Regions from separate parts of the Exiguobacterium sp. s50 genome, predicted to be linked through region 1. Evidence: predicted binding sites of a transcription regulator. Region 1 holds the regulator's gene; each other region holds the start of a gene.
The links. The regulator Rex, encoded in region 1, represses fermentation and respiration genes when NADH is low (regulators of the CRP and FNR family bind a similar motif). The targets are predictions, from matches to a motif close to TTGTGAAATATTTCACAA.
Positions count from the first base shown of each region.

Region 2: the regulator Rex is predicted to act here: its motif matches at 2,025-2,042, upstream of KNP68_RS11845 (formate/nitrite transporter family protein).
Region 3: the regulator Rex is predicted to act here: its motif matches at 2,645-2,662, upstream of pflB (formate C-acetyltransferase).
Region 4: the regulator Rex is predicted to act here: its motif matches at 3,853-3,870, upstream of cydD (thiol reductant ABC exporter subunit CydD).

Region 1 is NZ_JACSLP010000010.1:59,408-65,246, forward strand. Features, by position in the region: gene KNP68_RS13170 (TM2 domain-containing protein) at 101-436, shown strand; partial or broken gene KNP68_RS13175 (NADPH-dependent F420 reductase) at 476-1,063, opposite strand; gene KNP68_RS13180 (PspC domain-containing protein) at 1,220-1,402, shown strand; gene KNP68_RS13185 (FAD-dependent oxidoreductase) at 1,435-2,781, opposite strand; gene tatC (twin-arginine translocase subunit TatC) at 2,973-3,761, opposite strand; gene KNP68_RS13195 (twin-arginine translocase TatA/TatE family subunit) at 3,764-3,982, opposite strand; gene KNP68_RS13200 (redox-sensing transcriptional repressor Rex) at 3,982-4,638, opposite strand; gene KNP68_RS13205 (ABC-F family ATP-binding cassette domain-containing protein) at 4,788-5,839, shown strand, end outside.
Region 2 is NZ_JACSLP010000008.1:18,083-23,921, reverse strand. Features, by position in the region: gene KNP68_RS11850 (anaerobic ribonucleoside triphosphate reductase) at 1-933, opposite strand, end outside; gene KNP68_RS11845 (formate/nitrite transporter family protein) at 1,123-1,965, opposite strand; gene KNP68_RS11840 (50S ribosomal protein L25/general stress protein Ctc) at 2,174-2,842, opposite strand; gene mutL (DNA mismatch repair endonuclease MutL) at 3,006-4,808, opposite strand; gene mutS (DNA mismatch repair protein MutS) at 4,813-5,839, opposite strand, start outside.
Region 3 is NZ_JACSLP010000007.1:69,712-75,550, forward strand. Features, by position in the region: gene pflA (pyruvate formate-lyase-activating protein) at 1-255, opposite strand, end outside; gene pflB (formate C-acetyltransferase) at 312-2,558, opposite strand; gene KNP68_RS11055 (hypothetical protein) at 2,919-3,341, shown strand; gene KNP68_RS11060 (DEAD/DEAH box helicase) at 3,396-4,562, shown strand; gene KNP68_RS11065 (hypothetical protein) at 4,559-5,200, shown strand; gene KNP68_RS11070 (hypothetical protein) at 5,230-5,839, opposite strand, start outside.
Region 4 is NZ_JACSLP010000002.1:115,975-121,813, reverse strand. Features, by position in the region: gene KNP68_RS03000 (hypothetical protein) at 1-140, shown strand, start outside; gene cydC (thiol reductant ABC exporter subunit CydC) at 388-2,103, opposite strand; gene cydD (thiol reductant ABC exporter subunit CydD) at 2,100-3,824, opposite strand; gene KNP68_RS02985 (Crp/Fnr family transcriptional regulator) at 3,953-4,639, opposite strand; gene KNP68_RS02980 (glycoside hydrolase family 31 protein) at 4,774-5,839, opposite strand, start outside.

The sequences.
Region 1 (5,839 bases):
CAAAAATAAATAATAGAAAATCATGGGAATTCATCCGTTTCCCGGTACAATAAAGACTGCATTCATTATATCAATTTTTGGAAAGAAGGCACATCACATCATGAATTATTCACGTACCGATTTATCGACAGAGGAAATGCTCCTCGTCAACAGCGAAGTCGAGAAAAAGAAACGCAGTCTCGTCGTCGCGTACTTGCTTTGGTTCTTCCTCGGCGCGTTAGGCGCACACCGCTTCTATTTCAAGAAGACCGGGACGGGCATCGCTATGCTCTTAATGGTCGTCTTGACGATTGGTTTCGGTGCTATCATCACTGGTATTTGGGCGCTCGTCGACGCGTTCCTCATGCCAGGCTGGCAACAACGCGAAGTCGAAGCAATCGAACGCGAGACGATTGAGTCGTTGAAAACACGCTCTGAGCGTCAAGCTGCCTTTTAACGACCAGACGGTCACGCCAACGCGTGACCGTCTTTTCTGTTAGAAACTATTCTCTTTCAAGTAAAACGCAAAGTTCCGGTGCTTCCGTTCTTTCGTCGCGTAATGAATCCATAACCACGCGAGCGACTCGAGTTCTCGCGCCAGTTTCAAGTGACGCAGCGTATGGGCGTCGAAACCAATCTTCGAGGCAAGGTCTTGAACGGCTCGGACCGACTCCTGCTCGTCACCAGCGATGAACATCATCGACATGTTCGGGTTCTCCAAGTTCTCGACACCGGTCTGGTTGAACGCCTTGACGATGCGGACGTGCGGCGCAAGTTCCTGCAGATGCTCGGCCCCCGATTTCCCTTCCGGCCGCTCAATCGAATCAAACTCTTTGGCGATCGGATTCGTCACGTCGATGACAATTTTGTCGTCCAAGTCCCGAAGCGATTGAATCAAATCGATTGCCGCCGCGAATGGCGTCGTCAATAAAAGAATCTGTGCGTTTGACGCCACTTCTTGGAGCGACATCGTCCCCTCGCGCTCCGAGCGCGTCCCGTACAACACTTCATAGCCAACGTCCTCGAACTTGCGCCCGAGCGTCCGTCCGACTTTCCCTGCTCCTAAAATACCAATCTTCATATAGTCCGACTCCCCTTCACAGTTCTTCGTCTGCGTGCCGTAGCCTTTCTCTTACCCCTTCCCCGGCTTCAGACGAAGAAAAACCTGTGTGCATTGTACGCTTGCCACCAATTTATATGGTAAAATTTTCATATCATATGTGAGATAGGAGCCATGCTTATGCAACGTCCGCTTCGCAAATCCGCCACGAACCGCTCACTCTTCGGTGTCTGCGGCGGCATCGCTGAATACTTCGAATTATCCCCGCTCGGCGTTCGTCTGCTCTTTTTAATCGTACCGGGGAACGTCCTCATCTACATGATTCTCGCCAACTCGATGAAGGACGCCCCACGCTATCTATAAAAAAACTCGGAAGCCGCGGCTCCCGAGTTTTTTTATGCGTTGACTTTATCTTTCATCGCCGCGAGCGCCCCACTGTTGATGAAGTGCCATGGCTTGTTGTAGTGCGGTTGGAAGAAGAAGTCGACATAGGCAAGCTCTTCAACCGTCATCTCGTTTTGGATGGCGAGCGACAACGTGTTGACCGCTTGCGTCATGTCCGCTTTCGAGAGGACTTGTCCTCCGACGACGCGGTGTGTGCCGACTTCATAGACGAGTTTGAACTGAACCGGTTCCGCTGTCGGCATGAACTCCGGACGGTACGCATCCTCAATCATGACGCTCTCGACGTCAAGACCGAACAGGCCGGCCGCTTCTTCCGTGAGACCTGATGAAGCAATGTTCCAATCGTAGAGACGGAGACCTGACGTTCCTTGCGTCCCTTGATAACGGACACGCGGTGCAATCAAGTTCTCAGCGACGAGCGTTCCCATGCGGACGGCATTCGTCGCGAGCGGGATGTAGGCGTGTGTGCGCGCCGGGTTGTAATAGACGGCACAGCTGTCACCAGCGGCGAAGACGTCCGGGTTGCTCGTGCGCATATACTCGTCGACGATGATGGCGCCGTTGCCGAGCATGTCGACTTGGCCTTGAAGGAGTCCCGTGTTCGGGCGGAAGCCGACACAGAGGATGACGAGGTCAGCCTCGAACTCACCTTTATCGGTCACGACGTGCGTGACGTTTCCATCTGTCCCGCGGAACGCTTCGACCGTCTGGCCGAGCTCGAGGTCGATGCCACGTGACGTCATGTCCGCTTCAAGTTGATCCGTGAACGACTTGTCGAGGTACTTGTTCAAGATGCGGTCGGCGCTATCGATGAACGTGACGTGTTTGCCGTACACTTCGAACGCTTCGACGAGCTCGACGCCGATATAGCCGGCACCGATGACGGCGATGTTCGTCGCGTCTTTTGCCCGCTCGATGATGCGTTGGGCGTGGCCATAGTTTTTGCAGAGCTCAATCCCAGTCATCTCGATGCCAGGAAGCGTCGGGACGATCGGCCATGAACCAGTCGTGACGATCAAACGGTCGAACGTGTCATAGACGTCTTCTCCCGTGTCGAGGTTTTTCGCATGGACCGTCTTCGCTTCCGTGTCGATGTTCAATACGTCGTGCTTCATGCGCATCGTCGCGCCGAGTTCTTCGAGCTCTGTCGGTGACGCATAGAAAAGCTCTTCCGCACGTTTGACGACACCACCGACGTGAAGGGCGATCCCACACGAGAGGAAGCTGACGTTGTCGTTCCGCTCATACACCGTGATATCGAGATTGTCGTGCTTGGCGAGTAATCCTTTGACGGCTGCTGTTCCTGCGTGTGTACATCCGATGACTGCGATTTTCATATGGTTGTCTCTCCTTTGAGTGTTAGGCAAGTTAGTGTTTGTGATAAATATCACATTCGCTTTCTGAACTTAGTGTACTATTTCACAAGAAGGTTTGACAATCCTTTTGCTCACTTTTTCACGTAAATATGTCGAAAGTTTGAACACCCACTGTGACAACAAAAAAGCACCGTCCCGTTAAGGAACGATGCTCACTTCTCATTCATTTGTTTCATCAAATCCATCTGCTCTTTCACCATCGCCTCTTTCTCACGACGGAGCACGCCCCGGTACGTGATGCGTGAAATCGATAAGCTGATTTCATACAAGAAGAAGAGCGGCAATGACACCATGAGATGCGACGTCAAATCCGGCGGCGTGATGAACGCGGCGATGACGAACAAGGCGAAGTACGCATACTTCCGAATTTTTGATAAGAAGTACGGCGTCACGACACCGATGCGCGTCAAGAACATCGTCACGACCGGCAACTGGAACAACAGTCCGAATGGGATGGTCAGTTGCAGCAAGAACGTGAAGTAGTTCGACGCCCCGATGATTTGCGTTAGCCCGAGGTCTTGCCCGAGGTCCGTCGAGATATCGAGGACGAGCGGGAACAACCAATAATAGGCGAACGCGAGACCGATCAGGAACAAGATGAAGATGATCGGGATATAGGCGAGCGTCGCTTTCCGCTCGTTCGGATGCAGACCAGGTGCGACGAACGCCCACAGTTGATACAGTAGAAACGGACCGGATGCGACGAGCCCGATGACGAGCGCCAAGTTCAAGTAAATCATGAGCGGGTCCGCGACCCCAAAGGCGTTCAGTTCGAGCCCTCGTTCGACGAGGTCCGCCTGCAGATAGGCGAGCACGTATTTGACACTCGGCAAAGCGATCAAAAAGAAGGCAAAGACGACAAATGCCGACAGCATCAGTCGTCTCCGCAGCTCTGTCAAGTGATCGGACAGCGCCCGCTCTTGATCAGGTTGATGATTCATGATTACTGCTCTTTCTTCTCAAGTTCTTTCTTATCTTTCTCGTCATGTTCGTTCATCATGCCGTTCGTGGCATTTTTGAACTCACGGAGCGTTTGACCAGCGGCGCGTCCGAATTCAGGCAATTTCTTCGGCCCGAAGATGATGAGCGCGACGATGGCGATAATGAAGATACTTGCGCCTCCTGGAATACCGACGACGAGCAACGATGATAGTAATTCCATTATTGATGGACCCCCTCAGCAGATGGATAGTGTTGCATAAAGTAAATGAGCGACTGGAGTTCGATCGACAAGTCGATGTGATGGACGCGGACCGTGTCCGGCACCGTAAGACGGGCCGGCGTGAAGTTCAAGATGCCTTTGATGCCGAAGCGGACCAAGTCATCCGCGACAGGCTGCGCATAGGTAGACGGCACCGTTAAGATGGCGACGTCAATCTTGTTTTGTTTCATGATCTGTTCCATCTCATCCACGTGATGAATCGGGACACCGGACATCGTCGTGCCGACTTTTGTCTCGTCTGCGTCGAACCCGACGACGATATGTGTGTTATTGTTTTTAAGGAAGTTATAGTTGACGAAAGCTGTCCCAAGATGACCAACCCCGACTAAGGCGACGTTCGTAATCTCGTCCTGATTCAGTGTCTTACGGAAAAAGTCTAACAGATACTGTACGTTATAGCCATATCCCTTTTTACCGAGCGCACCGAAGTACGAGAAATCGCGACGGATCGTGGCCGAATCGACCTTGACCGCCTCGCTCAGTTCAGCAGAAGAGACACGCTGTTTTCCTGATGAATGTAGGCTTTGGATAAACCGATAGTATAGTGGCAACCGTTTGGCTGTCGCTTGCGGAATCTTTGGTTCGTTTTGACTCAACGGAAAGAGCCTCCTTTTTACGACGCGTTTCAAACGAATCTAATTTCATACACCTTGATTGTAAACGAATTCACATGACCACTCAATGAATATACCTGAAAAGGGGAAGAAATAAAGTATACTAAATAGAGAGAAAGGGGTTTTTTCACTTGATCCTACTGCAAGTCAATAACTTATCGAAATCATTCGGCGTCGAGCCGATTTTAGAGAACGTCAAACTCGAAATTCAAGAAGGCGAACGCGTCGCGCTTGTCGGCCGTAACGGTGCCGGCAAGTCGACATTGCTCAAAGTCATCGCCGGGGAATACAACTACGACTCGGGCGACATCATGAAGCCAAAAGACGTCACCATCGGCTACCTGGCCCAAGATTCAGGACTCGAATCCAACGAGACAATTTGGAATGAGATGCTTACTGTCTTCATTGATTTAATCGAACAAGAAAAGACGCTGCGCCGCATGGAGCAAGACATGGGTTCAGAGCGCATTTTGAACGACCCGGCCGCCTATGAGCGCCTGCTGTCGTCTTACGATGAAGAACAGCATACGTTCAAAGACCGCGGCGGCTATCAATACGAGGCAACAATCCGCTCCGTTCTTCACGGGATGCGTTTCTATCCGGACGATTTCGAACGCCGCATCGACACGCTCTCCGGCGGACAACGGACGCGCCTCGCCCTCGCGAAAATGCTGCTCCAAAGTCCGGACCTGCTCATCCTGGATGAGCCGACGAACCACTTGGATATTGAGACGCTCGGCTGGCTCGAGAAGTATTTGAGCGGCTATAAAGGCGCCGTCCTCATCGTCTCCCACGACCGCTACTTCCTCGACCGCGTCGTCTCGGTCGTCTATGAGCTGTCACGCCACCGGAGCCGTCGCTTCGTCGGCAACTATACGAAGTATCTCGAACAGAAGGCCGCCATCTACGAGCAAGAGAAGAAGCAGTTCGAGTCGCAACAAGAAGAAATCGCCAAAATGCAGGACTTCATCCAGCGTAACATCGCCCGGGCGACGACGACGAAGCGGGCCCAGAGTGTCCGCAAGCGTCTCGAGAAAGTCGACCGGATGGAAGCGCCGGACGGTGATGAGCGCAGTGCCGTCCTCTCGTTCTCGATCAAGCGCCAAAGCGGGAACGACGTGTTGAGCGGGAGCGACCTCGCCATCGGCTATGAGGAACCGATTGCCCAGCAGCTCCGCTTCCA
Region 2 (5,839 bases), on a different contig from region 1:
GATCGACGTCTCGGCGCCGTGACGATTCCCCATCACTCGTGTCCGACACCCCATATAAGCCACTTCTGAGTCATGACTCCCATCATAATATTGCAAGTTGAACGGGGCATCGACGAAGGAGAAGTTCGGGAATAGACGCTTGCCCGTCACGCGACAGGCGAGTCGGAACAAGTCGACGTTCGGGTCGGTTTCATGAAAGTTGACACCCTCTTTTACTTTAAAGATTTGAATCGGGAAAATCGGCGTCTCCCCGTTACCGAGCCCTCGTTCGGTCGCATGCAATAACTCGCGGATGAAAATTCGACCCCAACGGCTCGTGTCGGTCCCATAGTTGATGGAGACGAATGGCACTTGGCCGCCTCCTCGCGAATGCATCGAATTAGCGTTATGAATGAACGCCTCACACGCTTGATACGTCGCTGTGATTGTCTCGGTCTCAGCGACTTCGAGAAGTTGCTCGGTCGACCATTCGACCGGAAGCTTCTTGAGCCGCTCGAGTTGACGTTCATACGTCTTTTCGACGTATGGCGCTAAATCGACATCGAACATCGGGAACGCTTGACCCCCGTGTTGCATATTCTGATTCGCTTGAAGAATGATCGAAGCGAGTGCCATCGCCGAACGGATGTCCTGGGGTGGTCGAATCGTTCCGTGTCCGGTATGAAATCCGTTCGTCAGCAACTCGCCGAGCGGGATTTGACAACACGTCGTCGATCCCGTCACGTAATAGTCGGCGTCATGGATGTACAAAAAGTTGTCTGCGACGGCCTGACGTGTCCGCTCTGACAACAAGTACATTGTCGACAGCTGTTTCGATACTTCCGAGGATAATCGTGCCAGTTTGCCAAGTGGTGATTTCCCGTCGACGTTGGCGTTCTCTTGTACGAGATCTTGATCTGGGAGAACACAGACATCTTCATAAAGCTGGAGCATGTTCACTCCGCATCACCTCACTATATATTGATAAGAATCGAGTTCATAACTCGATTCAATTCCATATATAGATTATGTCATGTTTGAGCATGGAGATGTGGAGTCTAAATTGTGAGCGTTGGTTGTGATATAAACGCAAAAACAGCCGAGCCCGCATATGGACTCGACCGTTCTTTCAAGTGATCAAACTTATAATTCTTTAGCCGGTTTCACGATTTTTAATTCAACTTCTTCTTTTTCCTCTGACTCTTGGGCTTCGCGCAAGCCTTTCGCGTTCAACCACGTATAAATCGCACCCATGAACAAGGCACCGCCGATGATGTTACCGAACGTGGCCGGAATCAAGTTGTGGATGGCGCCGGCAAAGCTAATCGCCTCAGGGTGTGGGACGACCAGCGTGAGCGCAAACAAGACGAAGTTGGCGATGACGTGATCAAATCCTGACGCGAAGAAGACGGCGACGAGGAAAATCATCGAGAAGATTTGAGCGAACTCATTTTTCATCTGTTTTGGTAAGAAAATCGCGAGACAGACCATCCAGTTACAGAAGATGGCACGGAAGAAAATCTCGACCGTCGTATGATGCATCTTGCTCTCGACGACCGAGAACAGCCAGTTGTCCATCCCGAGTTCTTGGATGACGCCGGTCGGGGCGAGCAACAAGGCGAACAAGACGCCACCGAGCGCGTTCCCGACGAAACAAAGTAACCAGACGAGCATCGTGTCGCTGAGCGTCGTATAGCCGCGTAACGTCGAGGTCGTGAAATACATTGTGTTCCCCGTGAACAGTTCGGCTCCGCCGTAGATGATCATGACAAGCGCGATCCCGAATGAGAACCCACCGATGAGTGTCGTGAACGGCGAATCGATCAAGTACATCCCGTTGACAACTTTAAGTGTGAAGATTGAAGCGAATCCGATAAAGATCCCCGCGAGCATTGCCCGTAAAAAGTATTCCATTGGCCGATAATGAATCATTTGCGAAGATGCCTGAGCTTTTTTTCGTAATGATTCGAGTGCATGGATTTCCATTGATGCCATGTCACAAACCCTTCTTTCTGTTTGAATGAACCCATATAATAAGAACGAACATGTGAAATCATTAACAATATAAGCCCGAATCCAATAAATTGCAATCGACCTTGGACCGTGTTGACATATTTTTCACATCGTAATCGTTTACATTTGTCGGATTTGTGACGAAAAAAACGACCCTTCGCAAAGGGTCGTTCGATACAGCTTATTCTTTGTCTGCAGACTTCTCTTCAGACTCTTCAGATGATGCCTCAGCCGACTCTTCTTCAGTTGCTTCGGCTTCACTTTCTGTCGTTGTGTCTGTGTCTGCCTCGAGCTCTTCAAGAGAGACCGGCTCGTTCACAGATGCGATTTGAAGCTCGCCATCCGAGACGATGTCATAGTCTTTGTTCTCTGGAATGTCAGCTACCGTGACCGAGTCACCGATACCGAGTCCAGAAACATCGAGTTCAATGCGTTCCGGAATGTTAGCCGGTGTCGCCGATACTGTAACTTTATAGAGCGTTTGCGCCAAGAAGCCGCCTTCTTTGACACCTTTCGCGTCACCGACGAGTGTGACGTCCGCTTCGACTTCCGTCGCTTCGTCCATCTTCACGGCCATGAACTCGACGTGCTTGTATTCGTTCGTGAACGGGTCAACTTCAGTCCCGTGAACGAGCGTGTTTACTTTCTTGCCGTCAATGTTCAACTCGATTAGCGCGTTGTCACCGTGGTCGCGGAGAATTTTGCGAAGTGCCATCTCCTCGAATGCTACTGGTGTGCTCTCGACTTTATAGCCGTAGACGACACCTAGTACTTTACCTTCTTTACGCAAGTTTGCGCGGACCGAACGTGGTCGTAATTCTCGTTTCGTTACTTTAAGCGTGTCTGCCATAATCTTTTCCCCCTACTGGTTTATCGATCATGTCTACATCTTGAGGGTGAGGCAGTGAAAAAGCCACCTCTCAACCTCGATGCGTTGAGTGACATGTGTATATTGTTCCCATAGGCACCCGGACATAAACGTTACAGCCGATTAAAAAAAGATTACAAGCGTGTCACATAACCCGTTTGAACAACTTCTCAAGTTCGTACGTACTCCATTTCACCAAAATCGGTCGCCCGTGCGGACACGTATACGGGGACGTCGTCTGATTGAGGTCATGCAGCAATTGCCGCATCATCTCATGGTTCAATGGATGGTTCGCTTTAATCGACCGCTTGCACGCCATCAAGATTGACGCGTCTTCCCGATATTTGGCGAGATTGACAGAGCGGTCCCGAATCGCCATCTCAATCAAATCGCGGACCGTCCCTTCCAAATCATGCTGCGGGTACCACGTCGGAATCTCTCGGATGAGGAACGTGTTGCCACCGAACGGCTCCAAATCGAGCCCCGCTTCTTTCAAGAGCGGAGCGACTTCTTCAATCGCGAGCGTCTCTTCTTGCGTGAACTCGAGTGTGAGCGGGAGCAGCAACAATTGATACTCTTTGTCTGGATTCCCGAGTTGCTCATAAAACAATTCGTATTTGATCCGTTCCTGAGCCGCGTGTTGGTCGATGACATACATGCCGTCCTCGGCGCCGCAGACGATATAGCTCGCATGCAATTGGCCGATGACGTCGAGCGGCGGCAACCGCTCTCCTTTCGTCTCAATTGCGTCTGATTCGACAATCGGGTCGGTCGGTGCAGGCGCTTCATTGACGAGCGGGGTCGGTGACCATCGACTCGGTGACGTGACAGGCTCACGTGGAATCGGATAGTTCCACGTCGGCGGTTCATCCGTGACAGGTGTCCGTTCGACCGTGAAATCAAGTCGCTCTTGTTCGGTCCGATTGACCGGTCGCTCTTTCGGTTTGACCGACGGGATTAAACGCTGTTCCCGGAGTGTCAGTTGGACCGTCTCGCGAATCAACTGGCACAGCTCTTTCTCTTTCGAGAGTCGGACCTCCCGTTTTGTCGGATGGACGTTGACGTCAATCAACATCGGGTCCATGTTCACTTCGAGGACGGCAATCGGATAACGACCAATCGGGAGTAACGTATGGTAGCCCTCGAGTACACTTTGGGTCAACGCAAAGTTCTTGATGCTCCGACCGTTCAAGATGAGCGTCACGTACTGCTTGTTCGAACGCGTCACTTCAGGCCGGACGAGATGGGCGCTCAAACTATAGTCGTTCGTCTTGCTCGACGCGGTGACGATTTGCGCTGCAACTTGACGCCCATAAATGGCGAGCATGACTTGCTTGATGTCGCCATTCCCACTCGTCCGCAGGAGTTCCTTGTCTTCATGGAACGCCGTGAGGCGAACTTCCGGGTGGGACAAGGCGATCCGGTTCAACGTATCGGTGATGCTCGCGAGTTCGGTCGCCGACGTCTTCAAGTATTTGAGGCGGGCCGGTGTATTGTAGAACAATTGACTGACCGCTATCTCTGTTCCGACGTTTGCGGCGGCCGGTGTTTGCGCCGTAACGACACCCCCTTGGAGCGTCATCTCAAATCCGTCCTCTTCAGTTCGGCGTGACTTCAATGTCACATGACTCACTGAGGCGATAGACGCTAAGGCCTCCCCACGGAAGCCGAGTGTGCGAATCCGGAACAAGTCGTGCTCGTCCCGGATTTTGCTCGTCGCATGACGTAAAAAAGCACGCGGGGCGTCCTCTTCATAAAAACCATGCCCGTTATCCCGGACTTTAATGAGACGTATCCCGGCTTCCTCCAAATCGACTTCGATTTTCGTGGCACCGGCGTCAATCGCATTCTCGACGAGCTCTTTCACGACCGAGGCTGGGCGTTCGACGACTTCCCCGGCAGCGATTCGGTTGGCCAGTTGTTCCGGTAACTCTTGAATGATTCCCATTGACTCACCCCTTCTTCGCGGATTGTTGGAGCGCATAGAGCGCCTGCATCGCCTCAATGGGGTTCATCGCCAGCAAATCCAGGTCGAGCAGTTGTCGTTTGATGTCGTCTTCCGCCTCAAATAGTGACAGTTGGGCCACAGGTTCAGCCGGAGCCGGCTGTTCTACAGCTGCCCGTGCCGGTTTCGGTTCTGTCTCGAGCTCAGACAAAATCGTTCGCGCCCGTTCAATCAAATCAGGCGGCAAATCAGCGAGTTCGGCGACGTGAATCCCGTACGATTTGTCGGCCCGTCCCGGATGAACTTCATGCAGGAAGACGACACGTCCGTCCCGTTCAATGGCACGGACGTGCACGTTCTCAAGGGCTGGAATTGTGTCTTCGAGCACGGTCAACTCGTGGTAATGGGTCGAAAACAATGTTTTCGCGCCGATGGTGGCCGCGATATATTCGACGATGGCCTGTGCGAGCGCCATACCGTCATACGTCGAGGTTCCTCGTCCAATCTCATCGAGAAGGATGAGACTATCTGCTGTTGCTTCCGTCACCGCCTGACGTGTCTCCGTCATTTCGACCATGAACGTCGACTGTCCGCTCACCAAATCATCGGCTGCCCCGATGCGGGTAAAGATGCGATCGAACAAAGGAAGTTCGGCCGCTTCGGCCGGCACGAATGAACCGATTTGATGCAGGATGGCAATCAGTGCGAACTGACGCATATACGTCGATTTACCGGACATGTTCGGTCCGGTGATCAAGAGCATGCGCCGCGTGTCATCGAGCGTCAAGTCGTTAGCGACGTATTCACCACGAGGCAATACCGTTTCGATGACCGGATGGCGTCCACGATCGATTTGGACGTGCTTCGACGTCGTCGGCCGGACATAGTCCCGTTTTTCGGCGACAATGGCGAGCGCGAGCAGGACGTCGAGTTCACTTAACGAGCGGGCCAGTTGTTGAAGTGGTTTCGTCTCTTGTTTGACTTCTTCACGTAACGTGACGAACAAGTCATATTCAAGCGTACAGCTCTTCTCC
Region 3 (5,839 bases), on a different contig from region 1:
CTCTGGCTGCGCGAGCGGGTCGCCCCCAGAAATCGTGATGCCGCCTTTTGACGCTTCCATGAACGGACGATAGCTGAGCGCTTCTTGAATGACGTCCTCGGCCGAACGATGGTTATTCTTTTTGAAATCCCACGTGTCAGCATTGTGGCAATACAAGCAACGAAGCGCACAACCTTGTAAAAAGACGATAAAACGAATTCCCGGGCCGTCAACGGTTCCAAACGATTCGACCGAGTGTACATATCCCATTGTCATCGAAATGACCTCCTAACGAATGAGCGGCCCTCGAGTGAAGGCCGCCAAGCCTTTGTTTACAATGAACCGTGGAACGTCCGGTTGATGACGTCGATTTGTTGCTCACGTGTCAATTTGATGAAGTTGACCGCATAGCCAGAGACACGGATCGTGAGCTGTGGATATTCTTCCGGATGCTCCATCGCATCGAGCAACGTCTCACGGTTGAAGACGTTGACGTTCAAGTGATGTCCTTTATGCTCGCCGCCCATATAACCGTCAAGGAGTGCCGCCAAGTTGAGTTCACGGGCCACTTCTTCTTTACCGAGCGCTTTCGGTACGATTGAGAACGTGTATGAAATTCCGTCTTGTGCGTGTTCGAACGGGAGTTTCGCGACTGATGAGAGCGACGCAGCTGCCCCTTTCGTATCGCGGCCATGCATCGGGTTCGCACCAGGTGCGAACGGTTCGCCGGCGCGACGTCCGTCCGGTGTGTTCCCTGTCTTTTTGCCGTAAACGACGTTTGATGTGATCGTCAAGACCGATTGCGTATGGAGCGCATCGCGGTACGTTTTATGCTTGCGTACTTTTTGCATGAACGACTCGACGAGCTCGACGGCAATCGCATCGACACGGTCGTCGTTGTTGCCGAATTTAGGGAAGTCGCCTTCTGTCTCGAAGTCGACGGCAATGCCTTGCTCGTTGCGGACCGGTTTCACGGTCGCATATTTGATGGCTGAAAGACTATCCGCCGTGACCGAGAGGCCGGCGATGCCACATGCCATCGTCCGTAAAATCTCAGGGTCGTGGAGCGCCATCTCGATTCGTTCGTATGCATATTTATCATGCATGAAGTGGATGACGTTGAGCGTGTTGACATAGAGCTCGGCGAGCCAATCGAGCGTCCGGTCGAAGTCGGCATACACTTTGTCGTACGTGAGCACGTCCTCGGTGTTCATCTCCCAAACCGGTGCGATTTGGTCGCCGCTCTTCTCATCACGGCCTCCGTTCATGCTATAAAGGAGTGCTTTCGCCATGTTGGCGCGGGCTCCGAAGAACTGCATCTGTTTCCCGATTTTCATCGGTGACACACAGCAGGCGATGCCGTAATCGTCACCGAACTCTGGAAGCATGAGGTCATCGTTCTCATATTGGATGGCAGACGTCTCAATCGACATCTTCGCACAATATTGTTTGAAGCCTTCTGGCAATTTCGTCGACCAAAGCACCGTCAAGTTCGGTTCTGGTGCTGGCCCGAGGTTCGAGAGTGAATGCAAGAAGCGGAACGAGCTCTTCGTCACGTTCGAACGTCCATCCTCACTCATCCCACCGATTGACTCGGTCACCCATGTTGGGTCACCCGAGAACAATTCGTTGTAGTCAGGCGTGCGCAAGAATTTGACGATCCGAAGCTTCATGATGAAGTGGTCGACGATTTCTTGAACGTCCGACTCGGTCAAACGACCTGCTTCGATATCACGCTCTGCGTATACATCGAGGAATGTCGAGACACGTCCAAGTGACATGGCGGCGCCGTTCTGTTCTTTGACGGCTGCGAGATATGCAAGGTATACCCATTGGTACGCCTCTTGTGTATTTTCCGCCGGACGGCCGAGGTCAAACCCGTACGCCGCACCGAGTTGTTTCAACTCTTGGAGGGCCCGGAGCTGCTCAGACATTTCTTCCCGTGTCCGAATATCTGCCTCTGATAAGAAACCGCCACGGTTCGCCAAATCTTTTTTACGTGCGGCAATCAAGAAGTCTAACCCGTACAAGGCAACGCGACGGTAGTCGCCGATAATCCGTCCACGGCCGTAAGCGTCAGGAAGTCCTGTGATAATCCCTGACTTCCGTGCTGCTCGCATCTCAGGTGTATACGCATCGAAGACACCTTGGTTATGCGTTTTGCGGATTTCCGAATAAATCTTTGTGATTTCAGGGTTCGGCTCGAAGCCATACGATTCAAGTGCAGCGTCGACCATTCGGATGCCACCGTTCGGATGAATCGAACGTTTGAACGGCTCGTCCGTTTGAACGCCGACCACTTTCTCGAGCTCTTTGTTTAAGTATCCCGGTCCGTGCGAGACGATTGTCGATGGGTTGTTTTGATCGACGGCCCAAACACCACCGCGTTCCCGCTCTTCTTTCGTCAATTCCATCACTTGTGCCCAAAGACGATTCGTCGCTTCGGTCGGTCCGACGAGGAAACGGTCGTCTCCTGTGTACTCATGTCGGTTCAAACGGATAAACTCACCGACGTTCACTTCGTTCGTCCACTGCCCAGGTACAAATCCTGACCAGGCTGATTTAATTTCGGTTGCCATTGTGGGTCACTCCTCATAGTTGAGATAACTGCGTGCTTTCTATAAGTTGAGTGTACGTGAAAACGTGAACATTATGTTTTACATTCTTGTGAAAGTTGTAACAATCTCATGAACGTTGGCGTGAAGCCGTTTTTGTAAGCGCTTTAAATTCTGTTATAACGTATTTCTCATTAACTATGAAACAGATAAATCACGTCACGACGCAATTCAAGTCGATTCTGTATCATCTGAATTCGGATGTGACGATTTGTACAGTTTTTAGTGTGATGTATATCACGACTCAGGGATAGAACTTGAATTTTTGCCTTACATCGGACACAATGAAGGCAGAACATTGTAGAAGAGGAAGGGGTTCTTCCCATGACGTACGAATTATTGACAGCTGATCACGACTTGAAAGCCGGTGACCGCATCTCCCTTAAAGTAGAAGCGAACGGTGAACAACGTGATGGATTTATCACAGAATTTGAAGACGCAGGTTTTTGGATTCGGTTTGACGACGACATCGAAAACGAGGATTTCATCGACTACCGCGATAACTTGCTCGTTGCTCTCATCTCGCGCCCGATTGACGTGGCAGCGACGTATCCAGAGCTCGCTTCATACGAACGGTTGACGAAAGAATTGCAGTATCGTGTGTATCAAGGCTTCACCGTCGAAGGCGTCGAGGCGTCGGCTGACCAAATCGATGTGCACATCAAACTCATCGAGGACGGACAGACGTTCACACAGACACTCCGTTCTTCATTCGACCAAGATACTGAACATGTTCGCTATATCTAAGACAGGGAGCGCTTATGCTTCCTTTGTTTTTGCCCCACGATAAGGAGAATTGATATGAACTTTACAAAACCATTTATTAACGAAGCCTGGGATCGCCTTGGCTTTACTGAACCAATGCCGGTCCAAGCCGAAGCCTTCCCGCTTCTTCTTGACGGAAAAGACGTCACGATCGAAGCGCCGACAGGTACCGGGAAGACGCTTGCTTATTTGTTACCCGCCATTGAAAAAATCGACACCTCGAACGACCGGATTCAAGTCGTCATCGTCGCGCCGACACGTGAGCTCGTCATGCAGATTCAGACGGTCGCGCAACGCTTCACTGAGAAAGGTGATGTCCGCATCGCTTCATTTATCGGTGGTGTCGAATTGAAACGTCAAATCGATCGCTTGAAGAAAAAGCCCCATTTGATTGTCGGGACACCAGGCCGACTCGTCGAACTGATCGACAAGAAAAAATTGAAGCTTCATGAGACGCACACGATCGTCCTCGATGAAGCCGACCAAATCATCGATAGCGGATTGACAGAAGCCGCCGAACGCATCATCAAGCACACGGCGCACGAACATCAAATCGCCCTCGTCTCGGCAACGCTCACAGACACGCTTCAAGCATGGGCTGCCCCGTTCTTGAAGGAGCCGGCACACGTGAAAATCGAACGAGCTGTGAGCAGTCAAGTGACGTACGGCTATATGTTGACGACACGCCGCTATAAGCCGGAATTGCTTCGTCGTTTGTCACATGTCAACGGCGTCAAAGCGCTCGCTTTCATCAACAACCGCTCATTCTTGCCACCACTCAGAGGCGAACTCGATAAAATGAAAGTGAATTACCGGATGCTCGACAGCCTAAAAGGGAAACGCGAACGCGTGGAGACGCTCCGTGAATTCCGGAAAGGCGACTATCCACTTCTCATCACGACGGGTCTCGCGGCCCGTGGTCTCGACATCGAAGAAGTGACGCACGTCGTCCACTTCGATTTGCCAGAATCGATTGATGACTTCATTCACCGCTCGGGCCGGACGGCACGCGGGAATGCGGCCGGGACCGTGCTCTCGCTCGTGACGGATGAAGACTTGACGCACTTGAAATCGTTCGCTCGCCAGCTAGGCGTGGAATTGAAAGAACTCGAGATTTATCGTGGCGATGTCATCGAGAAACGGATCGAAGATAAACCGCCGGTCGTGAAGCGTCCTGCGAACAAACGAGGACCGCGCCGATGAAAAAAGACCGGAAAGTAATTCCATTCCCTTTGCTTGTAGAAGAGTCCGAATTGCTGGCCGAGCTGAAAAAGTTGTATGAGCAAGCCGCGCTCGCGCGCAGCACACATTGGACGAACTATATTCAAGAGATCGCCTCGGAAGGCACATGGCAGTTGAAAGACGCCGAGCTATTCCGCGACCTGTTCATCGACTGGGCCGTCTTCTTCGAGACGGACGAGGAAGGGATGACACCGCACGGCCGCTACTTGGCAGATCAAAAAGCCGACATGTCCCCGGCCTTGTATCACGCGCTCCGTGGCTTGGCAGTCCCACGTTGCTCGGTTTTTGAAGTGACCGAGGAAGGACTGCGCGACTGGGAGACGAAAGAGACGTATCGCGTCAATCTCCCGGAAAAACGTGAGGTCGGTGACATCATGCTCGGCAAGCTGCTCGATATCCGAGGCAGCTGGCGTTTCGGGTCGGCGTTCCTCGCTCTTCCGGCGAAAATGGCCGGTAACGTATCGGACCTGTATATCGACTTCACCGATGAGGTCGGTCCGGGTGCGTTCCTCGATCAGTTCCCAGAGTTCTGTGCAGAACTGATCGACATGTTGCTCGATTTAGAAGACGGGGTCATCGTCCCGAAACCATCAAAATAACCGAGAGGCGGCTGCCTCTCGGTTATTTGTTATTGTACATAATATTTCGTATTGGATAACAATGCCTTTGCCGCATCGTTCGTCGCCTTCACGACGGCGCTCGAGATGGCTTTCCCATCTTGATAGACGTCGATAACGGCCCCATCTTTCGTCGGGCGAATATGATACAGTTGGTTATCGACATACCAAGTCGTACCGACCGAACCATCGATGACTTGTCGCGTCGATTGCTTCCCTGTCTTCAAGTCGACAACGAATTCGGTCCCATCTTCCTGCAAGACGATTAATTGATCCTCATAGACGGTTGCGCCCCACATATCCCCTTCAGCTTTTAACTCGACGACACGCTTCTCTTCGGTGTCATAGGCATACACGCCTGGACGTTCCGTCTCGTTCGTGTACGTCTGACCATCTTCGGTTATCGTTTCGTATGTCCCAAGACGTACCGGGAGGAAACGATTATCGGCTGCGATGGTCATCCGGTTCTCATCGTAAAACCTAGATGTTCCGACAACACTAGAAATAAAGCCGTCTTCTATTGAGATTTCTTCAAGGGTGATTTCAGCCGCCCCTTCATCAAATACGGCGATTTTTGTTGCTGCCTGTCTGTCATAACCGTCACGATAAATCAAATGAACA
Region 4 (5,839 bases), on a different contig from region 1:
TCGAGTTCTTGATGAACATTCCAGGTGTTGAACTCGGCGCATCAGCCATCGCTGTATTTTATGCGTTCGCGCTCTTCTATATCCGCTATTTGTTCAGCTTGATTCGCTTCACGTTCCGCAAGGGCGTGCCATCAAGCTGACGATTGACCGCAACCCGAACCGGTTGTGGTTTTTTTATATCATTTTCTAATTGACAATGAGAATCGTTATCATCTATACTCAAGATGTAGCTCCCAAAAGCTTGACGTAACCGTTCCCCAAACTATTGCGTCACGTGGATTCCCCTCCACGACACTCTTTTTGAAAGCAATGCGACAACCCCCATTTGTTGCACCCAAATTTGCCATCCAAAAAACGAGCGGCTCTCCGACGGAGCCGCTCGTTTTTTCATGCGAAAATATCTTGCTCGATCTGTTTCAAGCCATAGAAGACACCGCGGGACCGCATCAGTTCATCATACGTTCCCGTCTCTACGACGCTACCGCCTTCCATGACGATGATGTGATCGAAGCGCTCGAGCCCGGTCAGGCGATGGCTGACCATGACGAGTGTCGATGACTCGGCACGGCGGAAGACTTCGGCGAACACGTCCGCCTCGGTCCGCGCATCGAGGGCCGACGTCGCTTCATCGAGAATCCAGAGCACCCCGTTCTTCAAGAGCGCCCGGGCGATGGCGAGCCGTTGCCGTTCTCCGCCCGACAAGTTCGCCCCTTTCTCGAGGACAGGCTCATCGAGTGAGAAACCGAGCCGGACGCTCGTGAGCGCCGCTTCCATCTCAGCGTCGGTGAACTCTCCGGCGAGCGCCAAGTTCTCGCGCACCGTCCCGAAGAAGAAGTGATTCTCTTGAAGGACGACGCTGGCTTCACGCCAAACCGATGCTTGGGTCACATCATCCAAGCGTTGCCCATTCAATCGGATCTCACCGGAATCAGGTCTGACGAAAGCGAGCAACAGTTGCAGGAGCGTCGATTTCCCTGAGCCGCTCGGCCCGACGATGACCGTCTTCGTTCCGCTTCGTAACGTCACATCCACGTCGCTCAGGACGTCGCGGTACGTATCCGGATAGCGATAGGTCACGCGCTCGAACGATACGTCTGGAGCGGATTCGAGTACCATGTCCGTCCGGGTGGCCTCGGCCGCGACGATTGCTTCACTCGGCTCGACGACTTCGAGCAGTCGATCGGCCGCTTGCTTGCTGTCGGCAAAGTGGCCTGGGAAGACCGCCATCGGTGTCGCGTTCTCAAACGCGGTGAGCGACATCATGATGAGCATGGCCAAAAATAGGCCGTTCAACTCGCCGTCGACGACGAGATACGCCCCGATGGCAAGAACACCCCACGAGACGAGCAGGGATGCCGCCACGACGAGTGACGAGTTGAAGAACTGATTCGTCACATCCCGCTTCTGCGCTTCGGCGTAACGGTCACTCTGTTCGAGCAGCTCGCCGCGTGTCCGTCCAAGTTGATGATGAAGCAACAAATCGCGATATCCGTACATCATCTCTGTCATCCCACTCGACAGGTCACCCCGTAAGGCGCGAAGCTCGCGGTCGTGCTTGGCACGGATTCGGGCGAAGAACGCCGGAATCAAAAAGCCGGTCACGAACACACCGAACAAAATCCAGAGGCTGACCCACATCGAGAAATACGTGACGAAAAAAATCGTACTCAAGAAGACGAGCACCAAGATAATCGGCGGATAGAATACCCGTAAAAAGTAGTTTTGCAAGCTCTCGACGTCACCGACGACGCGAGCGAGCAAATCTCCGCTCCGATACTTGGCAAAGATGCTCGGCACGAGCGGTTCGAGCTGGCGGTAAAACCGGACCCGCAACTCGCTCAAAATCGTGAACGTCGCCCGGTGCGAGGCAAGGCGCTCTTGATAACGCGCACTCGCCCGAATCACACCGAACAATTTAATCAAAACGACAGGCACCATGAGCGCATAGAGCGGCGGTACGAGACCGGCCCGTGAGACGAGGTAACCGCTCGCCGCGAACAAGGCGACGGCCGCGATGCCGGCCACGTACCCAAAAAAGATCGAGAGGACGATATCCTTCTTCTCGCGCATCATCCATTTCGTGATCGTCCAAAGTGAGTTCATCCTCTCACCCCTTTCTGTAGCGTGAACAAGTCAGCGTATTGCGGAACGCTGAGCAATTCGTCATGCGTACCTTGGGCGAGGAGCTTCCCATCGTCCATGAACCAAATCGCGTCCGCCTGCTTGATCGTATGCAAGCGATGCGCGACCGTGACAAGCGTCGCCTCGCGCGACAACTCCTCAATCGAGCGCCGAACGATTTGCTCCGTCACTAAATCGAGCCCTGTCGTCGGTTCATCGAACAAGATGATGCCCGGTCGTTTCAAGAAGGCGCGGGCCAAGGCGAGCCGTTGCCGTTCGCCTCCAGACAATCCATAACCGCCTTCACCGAGTTCGGTATGAATGCCGTTCGGCAATTGCGCGATGACATCGTTCAATCCGGCTGCATTCGTGGCTTCAAGGATGTTTATCTCGTCGGCCGTTTCCCCGAGGGCGATATTATCGGCGACGGTACCGGCGAACAAATACGGATTTTGTGAGATGTAGCCAATCGTGTCATACCATGACGAATCGGTGTATGTCTCGAGCGGTTCTCCGTCGACGAGGACACGTCCACTGTCCGGTTTCACGAGCCCGGACAACACGTTCAATACGGTCGTCTTACCGGACCCGCTCGCCCCGACGAGCGCCACGTGGGCACCGGCAGGAATCACACCGCTTAATGGATGCAGCGTAAAGCGTCCACCTTCATAGGCGAACGAGACGGCGTCGAGCTCGAGGTCGGGTGTCGGGCTCGTCAACGTCCGGTCGCCCCAGGTCAAGCGTTCATCCGGTGCATCGAGCGCCTCGAAAATACGGTCGGCCGCCCCCATGCTGCCTCGTCCGGTGTGGAACGCACCGCCGAGGTCTTTGATGGCCAAATAGTATTCCGGGGCCAAGACGAGAATCAAAAAGCCGGAGAAGAACGTCAAGTTCTCCCAGACGACCATTTGGAGCGCCACTTCGAGTGCGACGACGCCCGTGCTGAGCATCGAGATGAACTCGAGCATGAGACCCGACAGGAACGCCGTCTTCAAGACGACCATCGTCGCGTCGCGGAAATCGAGACTGCTCTTTTCAATCGCTTGCGCCTCACGCTCGGTCCGACCGTATAGTTTGAGCGTCGTTAATCCTTGCAACACGTCCAAGAACTTGCCGGAGAACTGATTCATTTTCTCCATCTGCTGTTCTGACTTCTTCTGGGTCGCAATCCCGATGATGATGAAGAAAATTGGGATGAATGGAGCCGTCACCATCATGATGACGCCTGAAATCCAATGTTGGCTGAAGACGACGACGAGAATGAGTAGTGGAATAATCGACGTTTGAATGACTTGCGGCCAATATTGGCTAAAGTAGGCATCGACTTCGTCGACCGCGTCCATGAACACGCTCACCTTTTTACCGGATTGACCGGATAGTGACGTCTCAATCGGATTCGACGTATAGCGGTCGAGCAATTGCAATCGGAGTGTTCGTTTCGCCTTTTCTGACAGGCTCGCTCCAATCCTCCCCGACATATAGCCGAAACCAGCTCGTGTGACGAGCGCGAGGATGAGCCACCCGAGCGTCGGAACGATGCTTTCAAACGATGCATTTTTTAAAAAGACTTGATCGACAATGTCGACAATCAAATAGGCTTGAGCTAAAATCGACAACCCGATCATCACTGCCGCGATGATGAGTCCGACGATATGGCGTTTTTCTGCTAAAGCGAGAGCTTGCAGTCGTTTCACTGCGTTCATCCTTTCTATCAATCAGGAGACTTTTTCTTTGTGAGGATTCTCACTAATTATACCTGATGCACCCTTGCAAGGCGAACGCTTCGCTTCCTCAGACATGCAAAAAACGCCACGTCCCACACGCGGCGCCATCACAGCGACTGTTCAAAATATTCAGGATGACCGATCATCAATTCCCGCGCATCAAATTGAAGCACGTCTTCTTTTCGCAACCGCGACAAGATGTTCGATACGGTCTCTCGTGACGTGCCCGACAAGCGCGAAATCTCAATCGTCGTGAACGGGCAGCGGACACGAACGTCCGTCGCTTCCGCCTCCCCGAGGTCTTCAATCAAGTAATGAATCGTGTTGAGCACCCGGTCGGTCGCACTCGGTGTGATGATGTCCTGGACACGGCGCTCGTGCAAATCGAGAATCCGGTTCATCTGTCCGACGATGTGGAGCAACATCGATGCGTTCCGCGAGACGAGTTGTTCGAATCGATCGGTCGGCATATAGATGACCTCGATATCGGTCAACGCCTCGGCTGAATGTTGATAGTACGGTTCCGTCAGCAAGCCGCGATACGGGAACAACTGCTTCGGTTTCAAGTAGTCCGTATATTGATGTGTCGCCGTCTCGTTGCAACGTTCAAGCTTCACATAACCGCTAATCAAGAAATAGACCCGTTCCCGGGGATCGCCCTCTATGAACAAGAGTTGACCTTTCCGATACGTGCGGCAATAGACATGCGGCAACAGCGCCTCGAGCTCTCGTGTGGCACATTTGGCGAACACATCAAGCTGTCTCAAATCGTCCACCGTCCATTTTGGTTTCATGTCGCATCCTCCAATCCATCTTGCCTCTCTTTTAAGTATAAAGCGACCTCTTATTGAAAACGCTTACAAAATCCGACGATTTTCTGACAAAAAAAGAAGGGCATGAACCGCCCCTCTTCGTCACAATAAAGTATTCAGTCGAGCATCAATTCCATGATCGCGTCTTGCAGGTCGCGATCGAGTTCGAGCGCATGTAAATCGAACAGCCATGCTTCGAGTCGCGTCTTCGCCGCCGCTGACCGGTATAACCGGTCTTTTAAATCGTATGAGATTTCCGCACGGTCCAAGAAGCGATACAACCGATCGAGACGATGGTCGTTCGCCGTCACATCGACCGGGAGTTCCACGGTCAGCTCGTCTCTGATCGGTCCGAGCTCGAGGCGAAGCGTCTGTGTCTCCCGTTTGTATTCACCAGACCCGGTCACCCCTCGAAGGAGCAACGTGACATGGCGGTCCACCGGTAACACAGACCGGTCACCTGTCACTTGGATATGAAGGCTCCGTTCCTCCCAATCGAGCGTGAACGTCGTCTCGGCGTAGGCTCCCGTCTCATAGCCACGGTCCTTCCCATTGTCTTCATAGAGCGTGAACGTGTTCGAGGCGCCTGGGAAGATGAGCACTTCCAAATCGGCCGGGTTGTCGGTATCGTTTCGACCCGAATGGTGTGGTGCCATCGGGATGATCGCCCCGGCTTTGGCGAACACCGCCTGATCTTCGAGCCCACGGAACATGCGAACCGATTTGTCTCCGCTGTAGCGATGACCCGTGAAGAAGTCGAACCAGTCGCCTTTCGGTAGCCAGACGTTCGTCGCCGCCACGTGGAGCTGTCGATTCATCGGTTCGACGATTGGGGAGACGATGAGTTCACTGCCGAAGTAATACTCATTCGGCACCTCATATGCCGCGTCTTCGTCCGGGTGCTCGTAATACATCGGTAAGACGAGCGGCAAGGCGCCGACATGATTTCGCCAGTTCATCGTATAGGTATATGGAATCAATTGATGGCGCAGACGCAGGAACGTCTTCATCGACCGTTCCGCCTCGAGACCGAAGCGCCACGGCTCCTTGCCGTTGAACGTACTCAATGTCGAGTGCAGTCGCATAATCGGGCTGAATACACCGAATGCGACCCAGCGCGCGGCGAGTTCATCATCTTTCGACCCACGATAATGGCCGCCGATGTCATGACTCCACCAGCCA